One region of the Faecalimicrobium sp. JNUCC 81 genome, then DNA from elsewhere that is predicted to be linked to it. Evidence: a T-box and tRNA genes for the amino acid it is inferred to sense, from the RefSeq annotation. Region 1 holds a T-box; the other holds one or more tRNA genes.

Region 1 (12,518 bases):
ATCCAAAGTCTTCTGAAGTCTCTCTTCTTTAACTTTCTTCCTATATATGCGTTCTTTAACGCCTTCATTACGAATGCATTAGCCGGTCTAAATAATTTACTTCTAGATCCTCTAAATCCTTTTGCAAGTTTTAACACTTTTTTATGTTTCTTACGAGCGTTCATAGCTTTTTTAACTCTTGCCATCGTTATGACCTCCTTTGTTTTCCTCTTTTAATGTTTTTATATTTAATCCGTTTTTTAGTATGGTAATAATTGCGCTATTCTTCTAGCATCACCTTCACTAACTAATCCTGACTTTCTTAATTGCATCTTAGTTTTAGCAGCCTTCTTAGTTAGTATATGTCTTCTGAAAGCCTTAGCTCTCTTTAATTTTCCACTTCCAGTTTTCTTGAATCTTTTAGCAGCACCTCTATGAGTTTTCATTTTAGGCATGTTAATTTCCTCCTCTCAGTTAATCATCTATTTTTTTGGATCTATGATTACAACCATGTTATTACCCTCAAATTTAGGGGCCTTAGCTGGTTCTCCAAACTCTTTTACTATATCTATGAATTTAAGCATTACTGCTTTTCCAATATCTTTATGTCCTAATTCTCTACCTCTAAATCTAAGCTCTACCTTAACTTTGTCACCTTTTTTAAGGAACTTTATAGCATTGTTAGCTTTAGTATTTAAATCATTTTCTTCTATACCTGGTCTAAGTCTTACTTCTTTTACAGTTATAGTCTTTTGATTTTTTCTAGCTTCTTTTTCTTTTCTAGATTGTTCATATTTATATTTACCATAATCCATAAGTTTACATACAGATGGATTAGCATTAGGTGATATTTGTACTAAGTCTAAGTTTTTACTGTTAGCCATTGCTTGAGCTTCTTTAATTGATACTATTCCAAGTTGCTCTCCAGTTTCAGATAAAAGTCTTACTTCTTTATCTCTTATTTCTTCATTGATTGATAATTCTTTGCTAATAGTAGTACACCTCCAAGTTTTTTATATAAAATAAAAAGCGAATGATATAAATCATCCGCTATATAAGTTAACACATTAAAACAAGTTTTATACTAAATGTATAAAAACTCAACTTATATTTACCCAACAACTTACATCGTAAGGTGAGAAGCGGACTTCTTCTTCGTTTTTAATTATTACTCTATTTAATATATCACTTTCTTGTATTAAATGCAAGTATATTTTTATTTTTTTTTTAGATTTTTTTACATTTTTCTCAGTTTAATTACTTTGATTTTTTATTCATTAATATATTCTTATATATATTTTCAAAATTTAACTATATGTAATTATTTATCTAAATTCTGGTTATACTCTATAATGTTACATAGTGTAAATTATTTATAAAAATTTTAATAATAATTAATAATAAATATTAGTAACTTTGGAAAATATAAAATAAATTAACAATTTTATTATTGAGGTGTATGGCTATGAAAATGTTGGACAATTTTTTTAAAAAAGTTAATAAACCAGTACCTGTATTTGCTCAGACTAAAATGGAAAAAGAAAATCCACAAGATGATTCTAATTCCACTAAACCTAAAACTACATTTTGTGATGTTGCAGGTTTAGAAGAAATAAAAGAAGAGCTTTTTGAGATAGTTGACTTTATGAAATCTCCAGATAAGTACAAGAAAATGGGAGCAAAAATTCCTAAAGGGGTTCTTTTTTATGGTCCTCCTGGTACAGGAAAAACTCTTCTTGCATCAGCGGTTGCTGGAGAAACTAATGCCTCTTTCTTTAATGTTACTGGATCCGAATTCGTTGAGAAATACGTTGGTGTAGGAGCAAAGCGTGTTAGAACATTATTTGAAAAAGCTAGAAAAGAAGCTCCAAGTATAATATTTATAGACGAAGTTGATGCTATAGGAGCAAAAAGACATTTAGAAAGTAATAATGAAAAAGACCAAACTTTAAACCAACTATTAGTAGAAATGGATGGTTTCGTAAAAGACTCAAATGTAATAATAATAGGTGCAACAAACAGACTTGATTTACTTGATGAAGCATTACTTAGACCTGGAAGATTTGACAGACATATACACATTGGTTCGCCTAATTATAATACTAGATTTGAAATATTGAAAGTTCACACAAATAATAAACCACTAGACCCTAGTGTTGACCTTGAACTTTTAGCTAAAAAGACTCATGGATTTAATGGAGCTCATCTTTCAAATATAGCTAATGAAGCTGCCATATTTGCAGTTAGAGAAAGTAGTAATGTTATTACTTCTATCCATTTTGATAAGGCAATAGAAAGAGTTATTGCAGGGCTTGAATCTAAAAATTCTAAATTGATAGAAAAGGAAAAAGAAATAGTTTCTTATCATGAAGCTGGTCATGCCCTTGTCAGTGATTTAGTAGGTCTTTGTCCTATACAAAAAATATCTATAATTCCTAGAGGTCAAGCTTTAGGGTATGTTCTTCAACTTCCTGATGAGGATAGATATATTTACACTACAGAAGAGTTAACAGGGAAAATGAAGATTTTACTTGCTGGTAAAGCATCTGAAGAATTAATATTTAACCACAAATCAACTGGCGCTAAAGACGACTTAAAGAAAGTTACTGATATAGCTCATCAAATGGTTTGTGAATATGGAATGAGTAAATTAGGCTTTATGACTATTGATGGAAACGATAAAACTTTCTTATCAGGTCAAATACAAAAAGAAGCTAATGATATAGTTCAAAAATGTTATGATGAAACGTTAGAATTATTAAGAGATAACATAAATGACTTGCATATAGTTTCAAAACATTTATTCGAAAAAGAAACTATGACTCATGATGAATTAAAATCTTTAATAAGAAAAGAAATGTGTTAAAAAAAACCTTAGATTTATATCTAAGGTTTTTTTTATTTAATATTATGCTTGTATTACATTAGTTCTTTCTTCAACTTCTTGTAAAACAGTAGCCATGAATTCATTTAAGTCAAGACTTCCTATTTCACCTTTATCTCTACTTCTTACAGATATAGTCTTATCAGCAGCTTCTTTTTCTCCTACTATTACCATATATGGTATTTTTTGAAGTTGTGCTTCTCTTATTTTAAATCCAGTCTTTTCTGCTCTATCATCTATTTCAACTCTTATACCTTTAGCAAATAAAGCTTTTTTAACTTCATTAGCATAATCATTGTATTTATCAGATATAGGAAGTATTCTAACTTGAGTTGGAGCTAACCATACTGGGAATTTACCAGCATAATGTTCTATTAATATTCCTATGAATCTTTCTATACTACCGAATGCAACTCTGTGTATCATTACTGGTCTATGCTTTTCACCATCTTGACCTATATAAGTGATATCAAATCTTTGAGGTAATTGCATATCTAATTGAATAGTACCACATTGCCAAGTTCTACCTAAGCAGTCTCTTAAGTGGAAATCTATTTTAGGTCCGTAGAATGCTCCATCACCTTCATTTAACTTGTATGGTAAATTAAGTTCTTCTAAAGCTTCTCTTAAACCATTTTCAGCTGCTTCCCACTCTTCATCAGATCCCATTGAATCTTCTGGTCTAGTTGATAATTCTAAGTGATATTCAAATCCGAAAGTTTTATATACAGTATCTATTAATTTTACAACACCTTTTATTTGGTCTTTAATTTGTTCTGGTAACATGAATATATGTGCATCATCTTGAGTAAAAGCTCTAACTCTCATAAGTCCATGTAGTGCACCAGATAATTCATGTCTATGAACTCTACCTAACTCAGCTATTTTCATAGGGAAATCTCTATATGAATGTGGTTTAAAGTTGTAGAATAACATTGAACCTGGGCAGTTCATTGGCTTTATAGCAAAGTCTTGTTCATCTATTTGAACTGTGTACATATTCTCTTTGTAGTGATACCAATGTCCTGAAGTTTCCCATAACTTTCTATTTAATATTATTGGAGTTTCGATTTCACTATACCCATCTTCTCTGTGGATTTCTCTCCAGAATTTTAATAATTCATTTTTCAGTTCCATACCTTTTGGTAAGAATAATGGGAATCCTGGCCCTTCTTCTGGTATAAAGAATAAATCTAATTCTTTACCTAACTTTCTATGGTCTCTCTTTTTAGCTTCTTCAAGCATGTGTAGGTATTCTTCTAAATCTTTGTTCTTTTCAAAAGTTATACCATATATTCTTTGAAGCATTTTGTTCTTTTCGTCTCCACGCCAGTAAGCACCTGCTACACTTAATAACTTAACTGCCTTAACTTTTTTAGTTGAAGGTAAATGTGGTCCCCTGCATAAATCTGTGAAATCCCCTTGCTTATAGAAAGATATTATTTCTCCTTCTGGTAATTCTTCTATAAGTTCAACTTTGTATATTTCCTCATTTTCCTTAGCCCAAGCTAAAGCTTCTTCTCTTGGTAATTCGTATCTTTCAACAGCTATATCTTCTTTAGCTATCTTCTTCATTTCTTTTTCTAATTTTTCTAAATCTTCATTTGTTAATCTATGCTCTAGGTCTATATCGTAGTAGAATCCATTTTCTACAGTTGGCCCTATAGCAAATTTAGCATCTGGGTATAATCTCTTTATAGCTTGTGCTAGTATATGAGCTGATGTATGTCTAAATACATCTTTCCCTTCTACATCATCAAATTTAAATAAGTTTAATTCACAATCTTCTTTAACTATGTGATTTAATCCTACCACTTTACCATTTACTGATGCTGCAACTATAGCTCTAGCTAAACCTTCACTTATAGACTTCGCTATATCCATAACAGAAACTTCATTTTCAAATTCTCTTACTGATCCATCTTTTAAAGTAACTTTTATCATTGCTTTTCCTCCTCAATTTAATTTTTTTTATAAAATAAAAAACTCGTCCCAAAATATATTTTGGGACGAGTATTAATTCGCGGTTCCACCCAAGTTGGTCTACAAATGTAGGACCCTCTTGATGACTATAAGGTAGTCAACCGAATACTTTCACATATATAAAATATGCTAATAAATTCTGCTCCAAGGTAGTTTTCAAATAGTCATATTTAAACGGGCTTTCAGCCGGTGACCCATTATCTCTGAAAATTGTTTCTGTTTTACTCTTCCTTTTCATAGCACTTATTTTTAATTTAGTATCATTATATCAGATAGTTATATCTGTAGCAAGAATAATAATTAGATAAATATAATTATAATTCCTTGTATGATTCCTATCAAGAATCCTAGTACTAATCCTAATACCTCTATATGCTTTAACTCTTTCTGAGCAATTTTAAGTATTATATCTTCCAATTCATATAAATCTAATTCTGTAATTTTATTTTCTACCATTTTTTGAATATTTATACGCTCATTTGCTTTAATTATTAAATCTTTGCTTAAATCATCAATACTATTTTTTATTTCTACCTCTACAATATCTACAATATATCCTTGGATAAGATTTTTTATAGAGCTTGGAGCTAGAGACATTTTCTCATTTATTATAAGCTTAACTTTAATTTTTATATATTCTACAACATTTTGTTTATCTTCTTCTGTAATAATATTATCTAAAATATCTTCTAAAGAAAGAAATTCTTCTTCTATTACCATTCCTATGTTAGCTGCTATCTCTGCTTTTCTTTTTGGAATCAACCCTATTATTTCTTTATTTATTAAAGGTATTTTAATAGGTTTTATTGGCCTAAATATCAGTTTTATAGCTATTATGTTAGTTATATATCCAATTAGTCCACCAATACTTGCTAATACTAGTATTTTCAAAATATTGTTCATTGTAAGTTCTCCTTAGTCTATCTTATTAGTAAGTTTTTAAGTTATATACTATTATAAATCTTACTTAATAATTAAAAAAGTAGTTTTTTAAGTTAACAAACAATAAATTGAATTTCTTGTATATAATAACCTATGATAATTAGACCTATTTGTTACACAAAATTCCCTTAAATTTTAATTTTGATAAATTACGCTTACTCTATTGTCAAAAATAGATGATATAGTGTTTATTATTTCTTTTGACGAGTTATTATTTAATATATCTAAGATTTCTATTTTTTTAGGACATAACGTTAATAGTGTACTTATAAGAAAATCTTCATAGTTTAAGTTTTCTTTTATTGCCATATTTATAATTTCTTCGTCATCAATACTATCTATTTTATTTCCATGTTTATCATATAGAATAAAGGAATTATCATTCATAATATGTACTCTAAGTAAATCCATTTTTTCCTCTTGGATATCTATAAAATATTTTAGTACATTTATAAATTCATCTTGATCCTTTTTTATAAGATATTCCTCTAGTGCTGCATCCCCTATAGCTGATAGGTATTTAGTAAATTCTTTCATTCTAAATTTTACAAATCCATCTATGTTTATATAGTTGTTGCTTAATATGTAGTTATAAACCTTTGTATTTATAGAATTTTTGATAATCATCTCTTTTTGATTAAATAATTCTATAGACTTTAAATAAATACCATCTTTATCATCAGTATATATTTCACTATATTGCTTATATATATATTCTTTTAGTATATTATCCTTAATTACATCTATTATTAGATTTGTTATTTCTTCAGCTATTTCTTTGTTATCCTTGATACCTTTATTGTCTATTCTCAGTAATATTTCTATAAGCTCACCGTCATATCTTAATTCCTTTTCAAAATTATTATTATTTAAAAATTTCATTACAGATATTTGATCTTCTTTAGGTAAACTTAAATGTATATCTTTTTCTGTCAAAACTATCGCTCCTTTCTCATTATAAGAGGAACCATGGATGTATAGATATATTTTAAACTTGTTATATCCTATAGATTTTATTATTTCTATATTTCTTTTTTTAATTCATATTATGAAGAATTCTCTTCACTCAAATTTCTTCATAATAATAGAAATTTAGGCATAAAAAAATGATAGCTTAGCTATCATTTTTTTATTATCTTTCACCCTTTTTATATGAGCTACCTAAAGCTGCCGGAGCCTTAGAACTCTTAACAAATAATACTAATACTACTAATGTCACTATATAAGGTATCATTGATAATAAGTTTTCATTTATACTAAATGGTAACTCTGGGTTTCCAAAGAATACTGATAAAGCTGTAGAGAAACCAAATAATAAACACGCTACCATAGCCCATTGTGGTCTCCACTTACCAAATATTACTGCTGCCATAGCAATATATCCTTGTCCAGATATTAATGTAGGTCTGAATGAAGAAACAACAGCTAAACTCATTGATGCTCCACCTAAACCTGCTAGTATACCAGATATTATAACAGCCATATATCTTGTTTTTGCAACATTTATACCTAATGTATCTGCTGCACCTGGATGCTCTCCAACTGCTCTTACTCTAAGACCGAACTTAGTTTTATATAATATATACCATACTACAACTACTAATACAAATGCTAAAAATACAGTTGCATATGAGTTGAATATTGTATCTAATATGCTACCTTGTGGGAATAAACCATTTAACGGTCTTGGTATTTTATTTTCCATTGGTATTGTTGGAGTCATTGTAGCTCCATCAAACATTATTTTAGATGCAAATAAAGCAACCCCTGGAGCTAATAAGTTTATTGCTACCCCAGAAATAGTGTGGTCAGCATTACAACTTATTGTAGCAAAGGCATGGATTAATGCGAACAATCCACCTGCTAATCCACCTACTAAGAATGCTATCCATGGATTTCCTACTAAAAACCCTGTTGCTGCAGCTGCAAATGCACCTATAGTCATCATTCCTTCTATTCCGATATTAACTATACCAGAATTCTCTGAGAATACACCGCCTAATGCTGCAAATATCAGGGGTGTAGAGTACATTAAAGTTGTGCTAATAATTAAAGCTAAATCTTCCATTATGCATTACCCCCTTTATTTTTTTTATCTCTCATTTTTACATATAACATTCTTAAGACACTACTTAAAGCTATGAAGTAAACTATTGATCCTATAACTATATTTACAACCTCTGAAGGAGCTCCTATAGATTGCATCTTAGTTCCACCATATTTAAATGCTCCGAATAATAATCCTGAGAATATAACTCCTATTGGGTTACTGTTAGCAATAAGTGCAACAGCTATACCATCAAAACCATATCCTTCTTGTGCTGCAAGTATTGTTATGTTGTGAGACACACCCATAACTTGTATAGCACCAGCTACACCTGCAAGTAAACCTGCTATAGCCATAGATTTTAATATAGAGCTATTAACATTTATACCACCGTATTCAGCACCATATTTATTAAATCCAACTCCTCTTAATTCGAATCCTAAAGTTGTTTTAAATAATATAAATGCTATTATTAGTACAAGTACTATAGATATTACTATACCCCAGTTTACTTTAGTAGCAGGTCCTACTAATCCATTTAACCAGTGTATTCCTATACTAGCACTTTCATGTATATTTATTGATGCTTCACTATTTTCTCTAGCTAACCAACTAGTCTTTATCATAAAGTTACTTAGATAGAAAGCTATCCAGTTAAGCATTATTGTAGCTATAACTTCATTTATACCAAATTTAGATTTTAACCATCCTGCAAATCCACCCCAAATAGCTCCACCAAGTGCTGCCATTAAAAGTACAAATGGTACATGTATTATTGCAGGCAATTGAACTCCTGCACCAACTATAGTTGCGACTAATGAACCTATTATAAATTGACCTTCTGCACCTATATTAAATAGTCCCGTCTTAAATGCAAATGCAATAGATAAACCTGTTAATATAAGCGGTGTAGATCTTATTATAGTCCATGCTATAAATTTAGGTTTTCCAAATATACCATCTATCATAGCTGCATAAGCTTCTATCGGATTATGTCCCGCTATAATTAAAGCTATAGCTCCAACTATTAATCCTAATACTATAGATACTAAAGAGAATAATATAGTATTATCTACTAGAGAGACTTTTTTCTTTTTTGCTTTATCGCCCATTATTCGTCACCTCCTGCCATCATTAATCCTAATGTATTTTCATCTGCATCTTTCGCATCAACTATTCCTACTATTTTTCCTTCATATATTACTGCTATTCTATCAGATACGTTCATAACTTCATCTAATTCTAAAGATACTAATAATACTGCATTTCCTTCATCTCTTTGCTTTACTAATGATTTATGAACAAACTCTATAGCTCCAACATCTAATCCTCTTGTAGGTTGAGTTGCTATTAATAATTGCGGCTCTCCTGTAGCAGCTCTTGAAACTTCTATATTATCAACTTCTCTACCTATTATAACCTTTTGCTGGTTACCTCCAGATAAAGCTCTTGACTTTACAGTATGGTCTGTTGGTCTAACATCGAATCTTTCTATTATTCCATCAGCATATTTTTCTATTGCTTCTTTATTTAATATTCCATTTTTAGAGAATCTAGGATCTTTATAGTTTTGTAAAACTGTATTTTCAGCAACAGTAAAATCTAATATTAATCCTCTCTTATGTCTATCTTCTGGTATATTCTTTATACCTTTTTTAAACACATCTTTTGGAGTATTATTTAAAACTTCATGCCCATTGATTTTTATGCTTCCTGATTGAGATTTTCTAAGTCCAGTTAAAGCTTCAACAAGTTCTGATTGACCATTACCATCTATACCAGCAATACCTAGTATTTCACCAGCTTTTACATCTAGTGATAATCCATCTACTACTGATATCTTTCTATTGTCTTTGACTATTAAGTCTTTTATTTCTAATACCGATTGCTTTGGCTTCGCTTCAACTTTATCAACTTTAAAGTTTACTTCTCTACCAACCATCATTGCAGCTAATTCATCTTCAGTAGTTTCAGATACTTTTACAGTATCTATATACTTTCCTCTTCTGATTATTGTACAGTGATCTGCTGCGGCTTTTATCTCTTTTAACTTATGAGTTATTATAATTACAGATTTACCTTCTTTAGTTAAGTTTCTTATTATTTGTATAAGTTCTATTATTTCTTGTGGTGTTAAAACTGCTGTAGGTTCATCTAGTATTAATATCTCAGCTCCTCTATATAAAGCTTTTAATATTTCTACTCTTTGTTGCATCCCAACAGTTATATCTTCAACCTTGGCATTTGGGTCAACATATAATCCATATTTCTCTGATATTGCTTTAACATCTTCTATAGCTTTGTTTATATCTACAGCGCCTAATCCTTTTGTTGGTTCAGTACCAAGTATTATGTTTTGAGCTACTGTAAAAGGTTGAACTAGCATGAAATGTTGATGCACCATACCTATTCCATTTTGTATAGCCACATTTGGATTATCCATATTAACTAATTTCCCATTTATATGTATCTCACCTGATGTTTGGTGATATAAACCATATAATATGTTCATTAGAGTAGATTTTCCTGCTCCGTTCTCACCTAAAAGAGCATGTACTTCACCTTTATGAACAGTCAAGTCTATGTTATCATTCGCAACGAAGTTTCCGAACTTTTTAGTTATCTTTTTCATTTCTACAACTTTTTTGCTGTAGTCGACATTACTATTATTCATCGCTCTTTTTATCCTCCTTAATTTAATAGTCAGCATTTTTATTATACTAAAATACCGCTAGCATAACAAACCATTTTATATATTTTTTTCATTTTAGCTTGTTTTTTGTGTTTTTTTGTCGAATTTTAATAATTAATCCTTATTTTTTTAACTAATATGCCAATATAATTACTTTGAATTCATATATTTTTATTCTTTCCAAAACCTCATAAAATATTTTATTATACACACTTACTATTAATTTAATTGTGCTATATCTTTAAAAGGCTTGTCGCAAAAAAAGCTATCCTAATTTTAGGATAGCCCTTCATTATTTAATTATTTCTTTAATTCCTTATATTCTTTTTCATTTTCAGGAACTTTTATTTCATCTTTTTTAATCTTTTCAGCTATTTCATTAACGTATTTTAATATATCTGGTTGAACATTTTCTGAACTAGTTTTAGCTATACCAACTCCACCCATATCTAATGTATTAACTATAACTTGTCCTGGCTTATATTTACCTTCTATCATAGACTTAGCTGCATCAAAAACAGCAATATCTATATTTTTCATTGCTGAAGTTATTACGTTATCTGGAGCTAATTTATTTTGATCTTGGTCAACACCTATAGCTTTTTTACCATTTTCTTTAGCAGCTTCTATTGCACCTATACCACAAGCACCAGCAGCTGTAAATATTACGTCAACTCCGTCTTTATGCATTTGGTTAGCTATCGACTTTCCTTTTGCCATATCTGTAAAGCTGTTTGTATATTGAACACTTACTTTTGCATTTGGATCAGTTGCCTCAACACCTGCTCTAAATCCATAGTCAAATCTATCTATAACTTCACCTGATATACCACCGATGAAACCAATTTTATGACTTTCACTCATCTTAGCAGCAATTACTCCTGTTAAGTATGATGATACGTGGTCTTCAAATAATAATGATGTTACATTTGCTGGTTGCTTTTTATACGCAGCATCTACAAGAGCAAATTGATTGTCTGGGTAGTTTTTAGCTGCTTCTTCTATAGCATCTGCTAATTTAAATCCTACACCTATTATTAAATCAGTATCTTCTTCAACTAATGTTTCAACGTTAGGTACGTAATCAGCATCTTGCTTTGATTCTAAGTACTTAACTTTAACTTTATCTTCACCAAATTCTTTTTTTATCTTTTCTAATCCAGCCCATGCAGATTGGTTAAATGATTCATCATTAACTCCACCTGTGTCTGTAACCATAGCTATCTTGAATACCTTTTTTTCTCCATCTGCACTCCCAGCCGCTTCTTTTTTCTCTCCTGAGCTACATCCAACTAGCACACTAGCACTCATAACTGTAACTAATGCTACAGATAATAACTTTTTAAGTTTCATAAGTATCCTCCTCAAAACCTCATATATATTGTGTAATAATTATCTTTATTTTACTACACTTTATATTATTTTTCTATATTTAATTCAATATTCATGATAAAATTTTTGACTTTTATGTAATATCTTGACATTTACATATAATATAGTGCATCATATTAGGTATATATGCTACTCTATTTTAAAATAAAATTAAAATTTCATTTTATATTTTATTTTATTAAAAAAACTTTCAAATTATATTTGAAAGTTCTTTATTCTTAAAGTTATTTTTTAAAACATACTATTCCAGTTAAACCTGGGCCTGCGTGAGAGCCTATTACAGTTCCAATTTGGAAATATTCTATACTCTTAGGATTAAATTGTTCTTTAAGTGCTTCTGTTAATCTATCTCTTTCTTTAAAATCGTCACTATATGCTATGTACATAGTTTGATCCGAAAAATCTGTTCCACAATTTTCCTTTATAATCTCTACCATTTTTGATATAACATTTTTCTTGCCTCTTACTTGGCATACAGGCGCAACTAAACCATTTTTTATATCAAGTATTGGCTTTATATTTAAAATACTACCTATGGCAGCTTTAGTAGATGATATTCTACCACCTTTTTGTAAATATTCTAATGTATCAACAGAGAA
Region 2 (12,518 bases), 1.1 Mb from region 1:
GAAAATCTAAAGGTAGATTTTTATCCATATTATTTATAGTAGCCTTGGGTGTCGCATTTTTTTCAGGGATAAAAGTTTCACCAATAGTTATGAAAAATACATCGGATAAATACTATGATGATTATAATCTTATGGATATAAAACTTATATCTACATTAGGGCTTACTGATGATGATATATCTGAAATAAAAAAGATTAAAGGGGTTAAAGGTATTTTTCCGACATACTCTATGGATGTTTTAACAGAGTATAAATCTAATCAACAAGTTTTAAAAGTGCACTCATTAGAATTGAATAATATGGAAAATAATAATGATGATTACATAAATAGAGTAAAACTTGTAGAAGGAAGATTGCCACAAAAATCTGGAGAATGTGTAATAGAAAGAAATAAAATAGAGAAATTAAAAATACCTTTAGGTACTAAAATAAAATTAAAATCAGGAACTGATAAAGACATTAGTGATAGCTTAAAAAATACAGAATATACAGTAGTTGGATATATTGAAACTCCTTACTATCTTTCTTATGAAAAAGGAAGTAGTAGTATAGGAAGTGGAGCAATAAATAAAATAGTAATGATTCCACAAGAAGACTTTAAAATAGAAGCATATACGGAGGCGTTTTTAACTGTAGATGGAGCTAAAGGAGAAGATTCTTACAGTGATAAGTATTTTGATAAGGTAAATGAAGTTACTGATAAATTAGATAACATATCAAAATCTAGAATAGATAAAAGATACAATGAAGTAATTGATGCAGCTAATGAAGAACTTCAAAATGGTAAAAAAGAATTTGAAGATAAAAGAGATGAAGTAAATAATGAATTAAAAAAAGCTGAAAGTGATATAAATACATATAGTAAACAAATAGAAAGTGGAGAGAATCAGTTAAAAAACAAAAAAAATGAGGTATCTCTTAAGATATCAAATGGAAATAAACAAATAAGTTTAGGAGAAAAAGAGATTAAAAATGGATACATCCAATATGAAAATCACTTAAACGAATTTAATGAAAATAAAAATTTAGCTCAGCAAGGTTTTATAGATGCACAAAATAAGTTAGAAGAATTAAACAAACAAATACATTACTTAAATAATGTAAATTCATCACTAGAGGAAAAACTAAATCAAGAAAATTTAAGTGAACAAGAAAAAAATAAATTAACTGAGGAATTAAATAAAAATAATTTAGTATTACAGACATTAAACAGCTCATATAAAAATGGAAAAAATGAATTAGAAAATAAAAAACAACAGTTTAAAGATATAGAAAATAAGCTTTCAAGTACTAAGGCTACATTAGATAGTAATAAAGAAAAATTATCTAAAGAAAAAGAAAATATTATTAATATGGAAGCTAAATCAAAATTAGAATTTGATAAAGCTGAAAATGAATTTAAAAAACAACAACAAAAAATAGAAAAATCAAAAGAAAAATTAAACGAATCTAAAATAAAAGCAAATGATGAATTGATAAAAGCTGAAAATAAGATAAAAGATTCAGAAGATGATATAAAGAAAATAGAAAAGCCACAGTGGTATATTCTAGATAGAAATAGTCATTATTCTTATGCAGAATATGCAGGATGTGCAAATAGTATAGATGCTCTAGCAAAGATATTTCCAGTATTTTTCTTTTCAGTTGCAGCATTAGTATGCTTAACTACTATGACTAGAATGGTAGATGAACAAAGAATAAATATAGGTACATTAAAGGGGCTTGGGTATACAACAGGTCAAATAGCTAAAAAATATATACTTTATGCATTGAGTGCAAGTCTTTTAGGGAGTATTTTAGGATTAATGATAGGATATACAGTATTTCCTATAATAGTATTTAATTCTTATGGAATAATGTATACATTACCACCTGTAGATTTAGTATTTGACGTAAGATTAGCAGTAGGTGTTACTTTAACAGCGATACTTATAACTACTATAGCAGCATACTCAGCATGTTTTAAAGAACTTAGGGAGACTCCGTCGGTTTTAATGAGACCAAGAGCACCTAAAAATGGAAAGAGAATAATGTTAGAAAGAATTCCATTTATATGGAATAAAATAGGTTTTATAGGTAAGGTGACTATAAGAAATATATTTAGATATAAAAAGCGATTTTTAATGACGGTACTTGGCATTTCAGGGTGTAGTGCTTTAATATTATCGGGACTTGGTATACAAGACTCTATACAAATGATAGTAGATGGTCAGTATGGAAGTATATTTAAATATGATATGAGTGTTAATTTGGATAATAATATAAAAAATAGTGAATTGATAAATGTAGAAAAATATATCAAAGAAGAAAATGATATATCAAACTATCAATTTATAAACAATCAAAATGGTAAAATATCTGTAGGCAAAAGTGAGAAATCTATAAATATAGTTATACCTAAAAATAGTAATGAATTTAAAAATTTTGTAGGGCTTAAAGATAGAAAATCACAAAAGAAAATAGAGTTAAATAATAAAGGGATAGTACTAAGTGAGAAAGCGGCTAGAGATTTAAATATAAAAGTAGGAGATAGTATAGATATTGTAAACAATAAAGATAAGAAGGCTAGAGTTAAAGTGATAGGCATAACTGAAAATTATATATCACATTATGCTTATATTTCAAAGGAATACTATAAAGAAGTATTTAAAAGAGATGTAGATTACAATAGAGTAATTGGTATTTTAAATAATGAATCAAAATCGGCTGAAGATAATATTTCTAAAAAACTTATAAGCCAATCTGGAGTAAATGGAGTAAGTTTTAATACAGGCCTTAAGGAAAATTTTGAAACTACAATAGAAAATTTAAACTATGTAGTTTTAATAATGACTATATCAGCAGGAGCGTTAGCATTTGTTGTTTTATACAATCTTACAAATGTAAATATTTCAGAGAGAATAAGAGAAATAGCAACTATAAAAGTTCTAGGATTTTATGATAATGAAGTTTCAGCATATATTTATAGAGAAAATATAATACTTACTGTAATAGGTACTATAACAGGATTAGGTATAGGAAAATTACTACACCAATTTATAATGGTAACTGTAGAAATAGAAAGTATGATGTTTGGTAGAATTATAGAAAGTAGTAGTTATTTAATAGCAATGATTCTTACAATCACATTAGGTTTAATAGTTAACCTAGCTATGTACTATAAACTAAAGAATGTAGAAATGGTAGAGTCCTTAAAATCTGTAGATTAAGACTATAAATCTTTGATATTTCAAAAAAGTAATGTCAAAAATCAAAAAACTCTCATAGTATAAATTAGGAGTAAAACTCCAAAGAATTAAATACAACAGGGGGTAGCAAAATGTTAGACAGATTATTTGGCGGATGTGATTGTGCAGGAGGAATATGGATAATAGTACTATTCTTCCTATTCTTAGTATTCCAAGATACATGGGCAGAATTTGATATATGTGATTGGATACCATTCTTAATATTATTATTAATAGTTTGTGGAATGGGTGGTATATTTGACGACGGTTGTGGTTGTTAATAATTAAAAAAGTAGACTGTCATTAGACAGTCTACTTTTTTACATATAAAGAAATTATATTTATGTATGATTCATAAATAAAAATTATGATTGATAAACTTTAGCAATAGACTTGGATTGTAGGCATCTGAATATATGAATATAGCTAATTTTTACTTAAAATCGTCTTGAAATATAGCTAGCTTAACTGTATAATATAGTCTTAAAGTGAAAAATAATTGAAAAAAATACCGCTAGAGTATTAAGTAAATTATAGGGATTTTTACTTTAAACCAATAAAATAAATATAAATATACGGCTAACAAAACAAAATAATTTAGTGAGGTGGAAATATGAAAATAGGATTTGATCACAAAAAGTATTTGGAGGAACAATCTAAGTACATATTAGAAAGAGTTAATAATTTTGACAAGTTATACCTAGAATTCGGTGGAAAATTAATAGGTGATTTACATGCTAAAAGAATTTTACCAGGATTTGATGAGAATGCAAAAATAAAAGTACTACAACACATGAAAGAAAAAGTTGAAGTTGTTATATGTGTTTATGCAGGAGATATAGAAAGAAATAAAATAAGAGGTGATTACGGAATAACTTATGATATGGAAGTTTTAAGATTAATAGATGATTTAAGATCTTATGAACTAGACGTAAATAGTGTAGCAATTACTAGATTTGAAGGACAACCTGCTACAACAGTATTTATAAATAAATTAGAGAGAAGGGGCATAAAAGTTTATAAACATGCTCCAACTAAAGGATATCCAAGTGATGTTGATACAATAGTAAGTGATGAAGGATATGGAGCTAACCCATATATAGAAACTACTAAACCAATAGTCGTAGTAACAGCTCCAGGACCAAATAGCGGAAAGCTTGGAACTTGTCTAAGTCAGTTATACCATGAAAATAAAAGAGGAAATAGTGTTGGGTACTCAAAGTTTGAAACTTTCCCAGTATGGAATTTACCACTTAAGCATCCAGTAAATATAGCTTATGAAGCAGCAACTGTTGATTTAAAAGATGTTAACATGATAGATTCATTCCATTTAGAAAAATATGGTGAAATGTCAGTAAACTATAACAGAGATTTAGAATTATTCCCAGTTCTTAAAAAAATAATAGAAAAAATAACAGGAAAAGAATCTATATTCCAATCACCAACAGATATGGGTGTTAATAGAGTAGGATTTGGTATAGTAGATGATGAAGTAGTTAAAGAAGCTTCTAGACAAGAAATAATAAGAAGATACTTTAAGACTGCTTGTGAATATAAAAAAGGTCAATTTGATAAAGGTGCTTTTGATACTATTCAATTAATAATGAGTGAAGTAGGATTAAAGCCAGAAGATAGAAGTGTAGTTAAGCCTGCTAGAGAATACAGTGCTAAGTTAAAAGAAACTGCTAGTAAAGATAATGCTTGTCCAGTAGTAGCGTTAGAATTAAATGATGGTACAATACTTACAGGTAAAGGCTCAAACTTAATGAATGCAAGTGCAGCAGTTATATTAAATGCTATAAAGCACTTAGCGAATATATCTGATGATATACATTTATTATCACCAGCTATTGTTGAACCAATTGTAAATTTAAAAACTAAAACATTAGCAAGTAGAACACCAGAGTTAAGTTGTGAAGAGGTTTTAACTACATTAAGTATATGTGCAGTTACAAATCCAACAGCTCATGCAGTTCTTGAAACATTACCTATGTTAAAAGGAGCACAAGCTCATTCAACAACTATATTAAGTAAGAATGATGAACAAACATTTAGAGAACTTGGAATAGATGTTACAAGTGATCCAGAATATCCATCAAGAAACCTTTATTACGCTAACTAATAAAAAATAGAAAATATAAGACCATATTACAACGGATGTAGTATGGTCTTTCTTATATAAAATTATATAATCTTAAAAATAAATATAAATATACGGTTAACAAGTACGTAAGATAACTTAGTTCCTTGGAATACCTATTTTAAAGGTTTTTTGAAAATTTTGCAAGTTATTTTTTTAAACTAGTAAAAAAATTCAATCATGTAGTTTAAGTGGTTCACCAACATGTGGCTAAAATGGCATATAAACCAGATATGTTGCTTAAAATATATAATAAGGTGATAATTATGGATGAGAATAGAAAGATAATACATATAGATATGGACGCATTTTATGCATCTGTTGAACAAAGAGATAATAAAGAGCTAAGAGGTAAGCCTGTAATAGTTGGAGGTAATCCTCAGAGTAGAGGTGTAGTAGCAACCTGTTCATATGAGGCGAGAAGTTATGGAATTCATTCAGCTATGCCAGCTAAAATAGCATACAAAAGATGTCCTTATGCTTATTTTGTAAGACCAAGATTTCATGTATATAAGCAAGTATCAGCTCAAATACGAGAAATATTTTATAGATATACGGATTTAGTAGAGCCACTTTCATTGGATGAAGCTTATTTAGATGTTACAAATAATAAGAAAAATATAAAATATGCAACAGAGGTTGCAAAGAGAATAAAAGAAGATATTTTAAAAGAAGTTGGATTAACATCTTCAGCAGGGGTTTCCTATAATAAATTTTTAGCTAAGTTAGCATCTGACTATAAAAAACCAAATGGATTAACAGTAATAACACATGAAAATAAACAAGAATTTCTTGATAATCTGCCTATAAATAAATTTTTTGGAGTAGGGAAAGTAACTGAAAAAACACTTAGACATCTAGGTATAAATACTGGATATGATTTAAGGAAACTAGATTTGAATCAATTAGAAAATATATTTAAAAATAGAGGTTATATATTTTATCAGTTTGCAAGAGGAGTTGATAATAGGCCAGTAGAGCCTCATAGAGAAAGAAAATCAGTAGGAGCAGAAACTACACTAGGAAGTAATCTAAGTATTGACGAAGAAGAAGTTGTAGATATATTAAGTGAAATATGTGAAGAAGTTTCACACAGGCTAGACTATTGTGATAAGCTTGGAAAAACCATAACTATAAAGATAAAGTATAGTGATTTTACTCAGATAACAAGAAGTTTAAGTTTAGAACACCCCATATCCAATCATGAAGATATTAGAACAAATGTATATAATTTGTTCAATAATGTAGAAGTTAATGATAAGCAAATAAGGCTTCTAGGAGTAACTGTTTCAAATTTAATTGATAAAAAAGATGAATGCACAAATATAACAATATTTGAATATATAGATAGTATAAAAAATTAATGTAAAAAATATAGTCACTTTTACTAAACAGGCAGTATTTATTATTTAGCCGGGCCTTTATGGCAGTGGAATTAAGTCCATGGGATAGTTTTAATTAAAAACTCTTCCATGGATTTTTTAGATAATATGCAAATGAAATCTATTATTATAGGAAAGTGGATATTATTTTTAGGAGGGAAACTTATGGTAATTAATAATTATAAAAAAGTAAAGCAAGTTCTATGGGTTATTTTATTTGCTAACTTTGCAGTATCTTTATTAAAAATTATTATAGGACTATCTATTAAAAGTACGAGTATGACAGCTGATGGTTTTCACTCATTCTCAGATGGTGCATCTAATATAGTTGGAATAATAGGAATAAGCATCGCATCAAAACCAAATGATAAACAACATCCATATGGACATAAAAAATTTGAAGTGATGGCAAGTTTGTTTATAGGGGCTATGCTTGTTACAATGGCAGGTAAAATTATTTTTGATGCAATTTCAAGATTTCAAAATGTAGTAAAACCATCTATAACAATAGAAAGTTTGCTAGTGTTAATTTTAACACTTTTAATAAATATATTTGTATGTACCTATGAAAATAGGATAGGTAAAAAACTAAATAGCTATATATTAATATCTGATTCATTGCATACAAGAAGTGATATATTAGTATCTGTGGGAGTCTTATTAACTTTGATAGGAGTTAAGCTAGGGTTACCAGCATGGATTGATCCATTGGCATCTTTAATAGTTTCAGGATTTATAATTTGCTCAGCATACGAAATATTTAAATCTTCAACAGGAGTGCTGGTGGACCAAGCGATATTAGAGGAAGATGATATAAGAAATGTTGTAGAGGAATTTAATGAAGTGAAAGAAGTTCATAACATAAGAAGTAGAGGAAGCGAAAATGACATTCATATAGATATGCACGTAATGATAGAGCCAGATATAAGCGTAGAGAAATCTCATATACTATCCCACGAAATAGAAGGTAAAATACAGGACAGAATAAATGAAAGTGCTCAAGTAATACTTCATATAGAACCTTTTTATAAAAAAAATAAAAATTAAACTATTTAGTATATAGATAATGGTAAAATACTTATAGATTAAATATAGTTTAGAAATGTACAAAAGAAAAAGTATTAGGAGGATGTATGCTAGAGATAATAGGGATGACAGTAGATGATGCTAAAATAATAGAATATTGTGGGGCAGATAGAATTGAACTTGTAAGTGCATTAACAGAAGGTGGAGTAACACCTAGTTTTGGACTTATAGAAGCGGTTGTAAATAGCGTAGATATACCTGTAAATGTTATGATAAGGCATCATGCAAATAGCTTTGTTTATAGTAATGAAGATATAAGTATAATGCTAAAGGATATTGAAATAGTTAAAAATATTGGTGCAAATGGAATTGTACTAGGTTTATTAGATAATTACAATAATATAGATGAACCTAATCTAAAATTTTTATTAAAAGAATGTGGTAATTTAGATGTAACTTTTCATAAGGCAATAGATGAAACTAATTGTATAAAAAGTATAGATATATTAAATAATTATAGTCAAATAACAAATATATTAACATCTGGAGGAAAAGGAAACATACTTGATAATATAGATATAATAAAAAAAATGATGTATAAATCAAATAATATAAATATACTTTTAGGTGGAGGATTAAACTTTAGCAATATTAATGAAATTAAAGAAAAAACTAATGCTAAAGATTACCACTTTGGTACAGCTATAAGAGTTGATAAAAATCCATTTGGAAAAATTGATGAAGTTAAGCTAAAAGAATTAGTAAAAATAATAAAAAATTAATATAGTATCTAAATAAGAGGCATGTTTATGCCTCTTATTCCATTAATATCTCTTCTAGTGCATCTTTATCTAATATTTTAATAAAATCCTTAGAATAGTCGATAAGACCTAAATTTTTCATATTTATAAGTTCTCTAGACAACGATGGTCTAGGAACTCCTAATATTTCGGATAGTTTTTGTTTTGTCATGTTTAGCTCAATAAATAAACTATTTTGAATATTAAATTCAGTAAGCAAAAAGTTAGTTAATTTTTGGCGAATACTACTAAAAGATAAACCTGCTATTGATTTGTTAAGAGTAATTATTTTATTAGTTAGTTCATTTAAGAACATACTTAAAAAGTCAGGATGGTGAGTACAAAACTTTATAAAATCATTTTTACCAATAAACATAATCTCACTATTAGTAGCAGATATAACTGTAGCAGGATAACGATTTGTATCTGAAAAAGCAATTACTTCTCCAAATAAGCGCCCGGGTCCAAATGAAGATAAATGAATTACAGTATTACTTGTTAAAATTCTTTTAATATCAATATTGCCTGTTAAAACTAATCCAACTTTTTCACAGGGAGAACTTTCTAAAGCAATTATATCATTTTTAGAAAACTTAACTATTTTACAATTATAATCTTTAAAAAAATCCATTATCTCATTTCTGGTTTTATTTTTAAACATAAAATCACCTATTAAAAAAATTTATTATATTTTGATATTGTAACATAGGTTACGGAAAATATATAGTCTTTCAAACTATAATAAGTATATAAAATACACATTAAAAAATGGAGGATGAAAATATGGAAAATAAAATGTTTTGTTTTCAGTGTCAAGAAACAGCAGGTTGCACAGGATGTACTAAATTTGGGGTATGTGGAAAATCACCAGATTTAGCTAGAATGCAAGACCTATTAATATATACAACAAAAGGATTATCAGAGGTTACAACAAGACTTAGAGGAGAAGGGAAATTAATTGATCATGAAGTAAACCATTTAATAACAATAAACTTATTTACAACTATAACAAATGCAAACTTCGATGATGCGATATTCTATGATAGAGTTAAGATGACATTATCTACTAAAGAAGAATTATTATCTAAATTAGATAATAAAGAAAATCTATCAGAAGCTGCTTTATGGAATGCATCTTCAAATGCCGAGATGGATGTTAAAGTAGGAGTTTTAGCTAAATTAAAGAATGCAGTATTAGGAAGTGGCGAATCAGTTTCAATAGATTCAATATTAGATGAAAAATCAACAAAAGTAGGAGTGTTAGCTACTAAAGATGAGGATATAAGAAGTTTAAGAGAGCTTATAATATATGGATTAAAAGGTATGTCAGCTTATATGAAACATGCAAATGCATTAGGATATGACGATGAAGAAGTAAATGCATTTATGCAAAGCGCTTTAGCTAAGACACTAGATGATAACCTAACTATAGATGAATTAATAGCTTTAACTTTAGAAACTGGTAAAGTTGGAGTAGATGGAATGGCTTTACTTGATTCAGCTAACACAGGAACTTATGGAAATCCAGAAATAACTAAAGTTAATATAGGTGTTAGAAATAACCCAGGTATATTAGTATCAGGACATGATTTAAAAGACTTAGAATTATTATTAAATCAAACTGAAGGAACTGGAATAGATGTATATACTCACTCTGAAATGTTACCAGCACATTACTATCCAGCATTTAAGAAATATACTCATTTTGCAGGAAACTATGGAAATGCATGGTGGAAGCAAAAAGAAGAGTTTGAAAGCTTTAATGGTCCAATATTAATGACTACAAACTGTATAGTTCCTCCAAAGGATAGCTATAAAGATAGACTATACACTACTGGGGCTGCTGGATTTGTAGGATGTACTCATATAAAAGGTGAAAGTGAAGACAATAAAGATTTCTCTGTTATAATAGATCATGCTAAAAAATGTCAAGCACCTACAGAAATAGAAACAGGAGAAATAATAGGTGGGTTTGCGCATAACCAAGTATTTGCATTAGCAGACCAAGTTGTAGAAGCAGTTAAAACTGGTGCTATAAAGAAATTCTTTGTTATGGCAGGTTGTGATGGAAGAGCTAAATCAAGAAATTACTACACTGATTTTGCAAAAGCGTTACCAAAAGATACAGTAATACTTACTGCAGGATGTGCTAAATATAAATACAATAAATTACCTTTAGGTGATATAAATGGTATACCAAGAGTGCTAGATGCAGGACAATGTAATGATTCTTACTCATTAGCTCTTATAGCATTAAAGCTTAAGGAAGTATTTGAATTACAAGATATAAATGAGCTTCCAATAGCATTTAATATAGCATGGTATGAGCAAAAGGCTGTAATAGTATTATTATCATTACTATACTTAGGAGTTAAAAATATTCATTTAGGGCCAACATTACCAGCATTTTTATCTCCAAATGTAGCTAAAGTATTAGTTGAAAACTTTGGAATAGGTGGAATAAGCACTGTAGAAGATGATATAAAGATGTTCTTAGAATAATATAATTAAATAGTAGGATAATATATATTATCCTACTATTTTTATATTTAATTATATAAATAAAAATAAAACAGTTTGTAAATAAATGAATAAAATTATATAGATTTAAATATAATATAGAAACTACTTAATATAAAAAATATTTTAAATTAATGGTTGCCAAATGGTGGTACAAATCATATAATTATAATGTAGTGAACAAGGCGACATAGCCAAGTGGTAAGGCAGTGGACTGCAACTCCTTGATCCCCAGTTCGAATCTGGGTGTCGCCTCCAATTAATTTTGCTGGTGTGGCTCAACGGTAGAGCAGCTGACTTGTAATCAGCAGGTTGTAGGTTCGATTCCTATCACCAGCTCCAATAAAAATAACCTTAATCAATGTTGATTAAGGTTATTTTTATATATAAAAAATAAAAAAGTTATATTAAGTAAATATAATTTTAACTTTAAATACTTATATGTAGAAAAAAAGAGTATATTATAAAAGAAAAGACTTTTTAAATATTAGGAATTTGTAGATTACTTATCATATAAAACAGGTATAAATTTAAAAATATATATAGGGATTATATAGTACATAAAGGTAAATTAAAGGAGTTAAAATGAAATATAACAATATAATAAAAGCAGAATTTATAGAAAGGCCCAATAGATTTATAGCCTATTGTAATATATGCGGCAATATAGAAAAAGTACATGTTAAAAATACTGGAAGATGTAGAGAATTACTTACTCCAAATTGTACAGTATACTTAGAGGAAAGTGACAACCCAAATAGAAAAACAAAATACTCATTAATAGCTGTACAAAAAGGTGATAGATTAATAAATATGGACTCTCAAGTACCTAATAAAGTGGTATATGAAGCTTTAGTTAATAAATCAATAATATTACCAAATTTAAATGAAGATATAAAATTAATAAAGACAGAAAAAACATATGGAAATTCAAGATTTGATATATATCTAGAAACTGAAAGTAAAAAAGTATTTATAGAAATAAAGGGAGCTACTTTAGAGGAAGAAAATATAGTAATGTTTCCAGATGCTAAAACAGAAAGAGGAGTAAAGCATATCAATGAACTTATAAAAGCAAGTGAAGAGGGATATAAATGCTATGTTATATTTGTAGTTCAAATGGAGAATGTACTTTATTTTACACCTAATAAAAAAATGCATCTAGAGTTATCAGAAGCTTTAAATATGGCAAATGCAAAAGGTGTAGACGTACTAGCATACGATTGTATAGTCAATCAAGATTCAATAATTATAAAGGATGATGTAAAGGTTATATTGTAAAGTATAAAGAATCAAAAGTTTGATTCAAGTAATATCAATGATATAAAATATTACAAGAAAAATTTAAGTATTTGAAATATTAATGGTATAATACTTATATGTATAAGAATTATAATGAAAGGATTGAAAATCATGACGAATA

The links. The T-box of region 1 lies ahead of thrS (threonine--tRNA ligase). A T-box ahead of a tRNA ligase gene usually reads a tRNA of that ligase, here a tRNA-Thr.
Region 2: it has a tRNA-Thr gene. The T-box ahead of thrS (threonine--tRNA ligase) is inferred to sense a tRNA for this amino acid. The anticodon was not compared.

Annotation. Positions count from the first base shown of each region.
Region 1 covers NZ_CM132203.1:385,445-397,962, reverse strand. Annotated here, with positions in the region: gene rplT (50S ribosomal protein L20) at 1-185, opposite strand, end outside; gene rpmI (50S ribosomal protein L35) at 240-434, opposite strand; gene infC (translation initiation factor IF-3) at 462-941, opposite strand; gene JNUCC81_RS02050 (ATP-dependent metallopeptidase FtsH/Yme1/Tma family protein) at 1,445-2,845, shown strand; gene thrS (threonine--tRNA ligase) at 2,888-4,807, opposite strand; T-box leader at 4,866-5,093, opposite strand; gene JNUCC81_RS02040 (DUF445 domain-containing protein) at 5,147-5,749, opposite strand; gene ytxC (sporulation protein YtxC) at 5,924-6,724, opposite strand; gene JNUCC81_RS02030 (ABC transporter permease) at 6,921-7,856, opposite strand; gene JNUCC81_RS02025 (ABC transporter permease) at 7,856-8,947, opposite strand; gene JNUCC81_RS02020 (ABC transporter ATP-binding protein) at 8,947-10,509, opposite strand; gene JNUCC81_RS02015 (BMP family lipoprotein) at 10,828-11,880, opposite strand; gene JNUCC81_RS02010 (DegV family protein) at 12,144-12,518, opposite strand, start outside.
Region 2 covers NZ_CM132203.1:3,111,278-3,123,795, reverse strand. Annotated here, with positions in the region: gene JNUCC81_RS15515 (FtsX-like permease family protein) at 1-3,209, shown strand, start outside; gene JNUCC81_RS15510 (hypothetical protein) at 3,320-3,508, shown strand; gene JNUCC81_RS15505 (DUF1846 domain-containing protein) at 3,841-5,349, shown strand; gene dinB (DNA polymerase IV) at 5,634-6,731, shown strand; gene JNUCC81_RS15495 (cation diffusion facilitator family transporter) at 6,921-7,796, shown strand; gene JNUCC81_RS15490 (copper homeostasis protein CutC) at 7,883-8,557, shown strand; gene JNUCC81_RS15485 (Crp/Fnr family transcriptional regulator) at 8,592-9,236, opposite strand; gene hcp (hydroxylamine reductase) at 9,359-11,077, shown strand; tRNA gene JNUCC81_RS15475 (tRNA-Cys) at 11,280-11,353, shown strand; tRNA gene JNUCC81_RS15470 (tRNA-Thr) at 11,363-11,437, shown strand; gene sfsA (DNA/RNA nuclease SfsA) at 11,681-12,376, shown strand; gene JNUCC81_RS15460 (30S ribosomal protein S1) at 12,509-12,518, shown strand, end outside.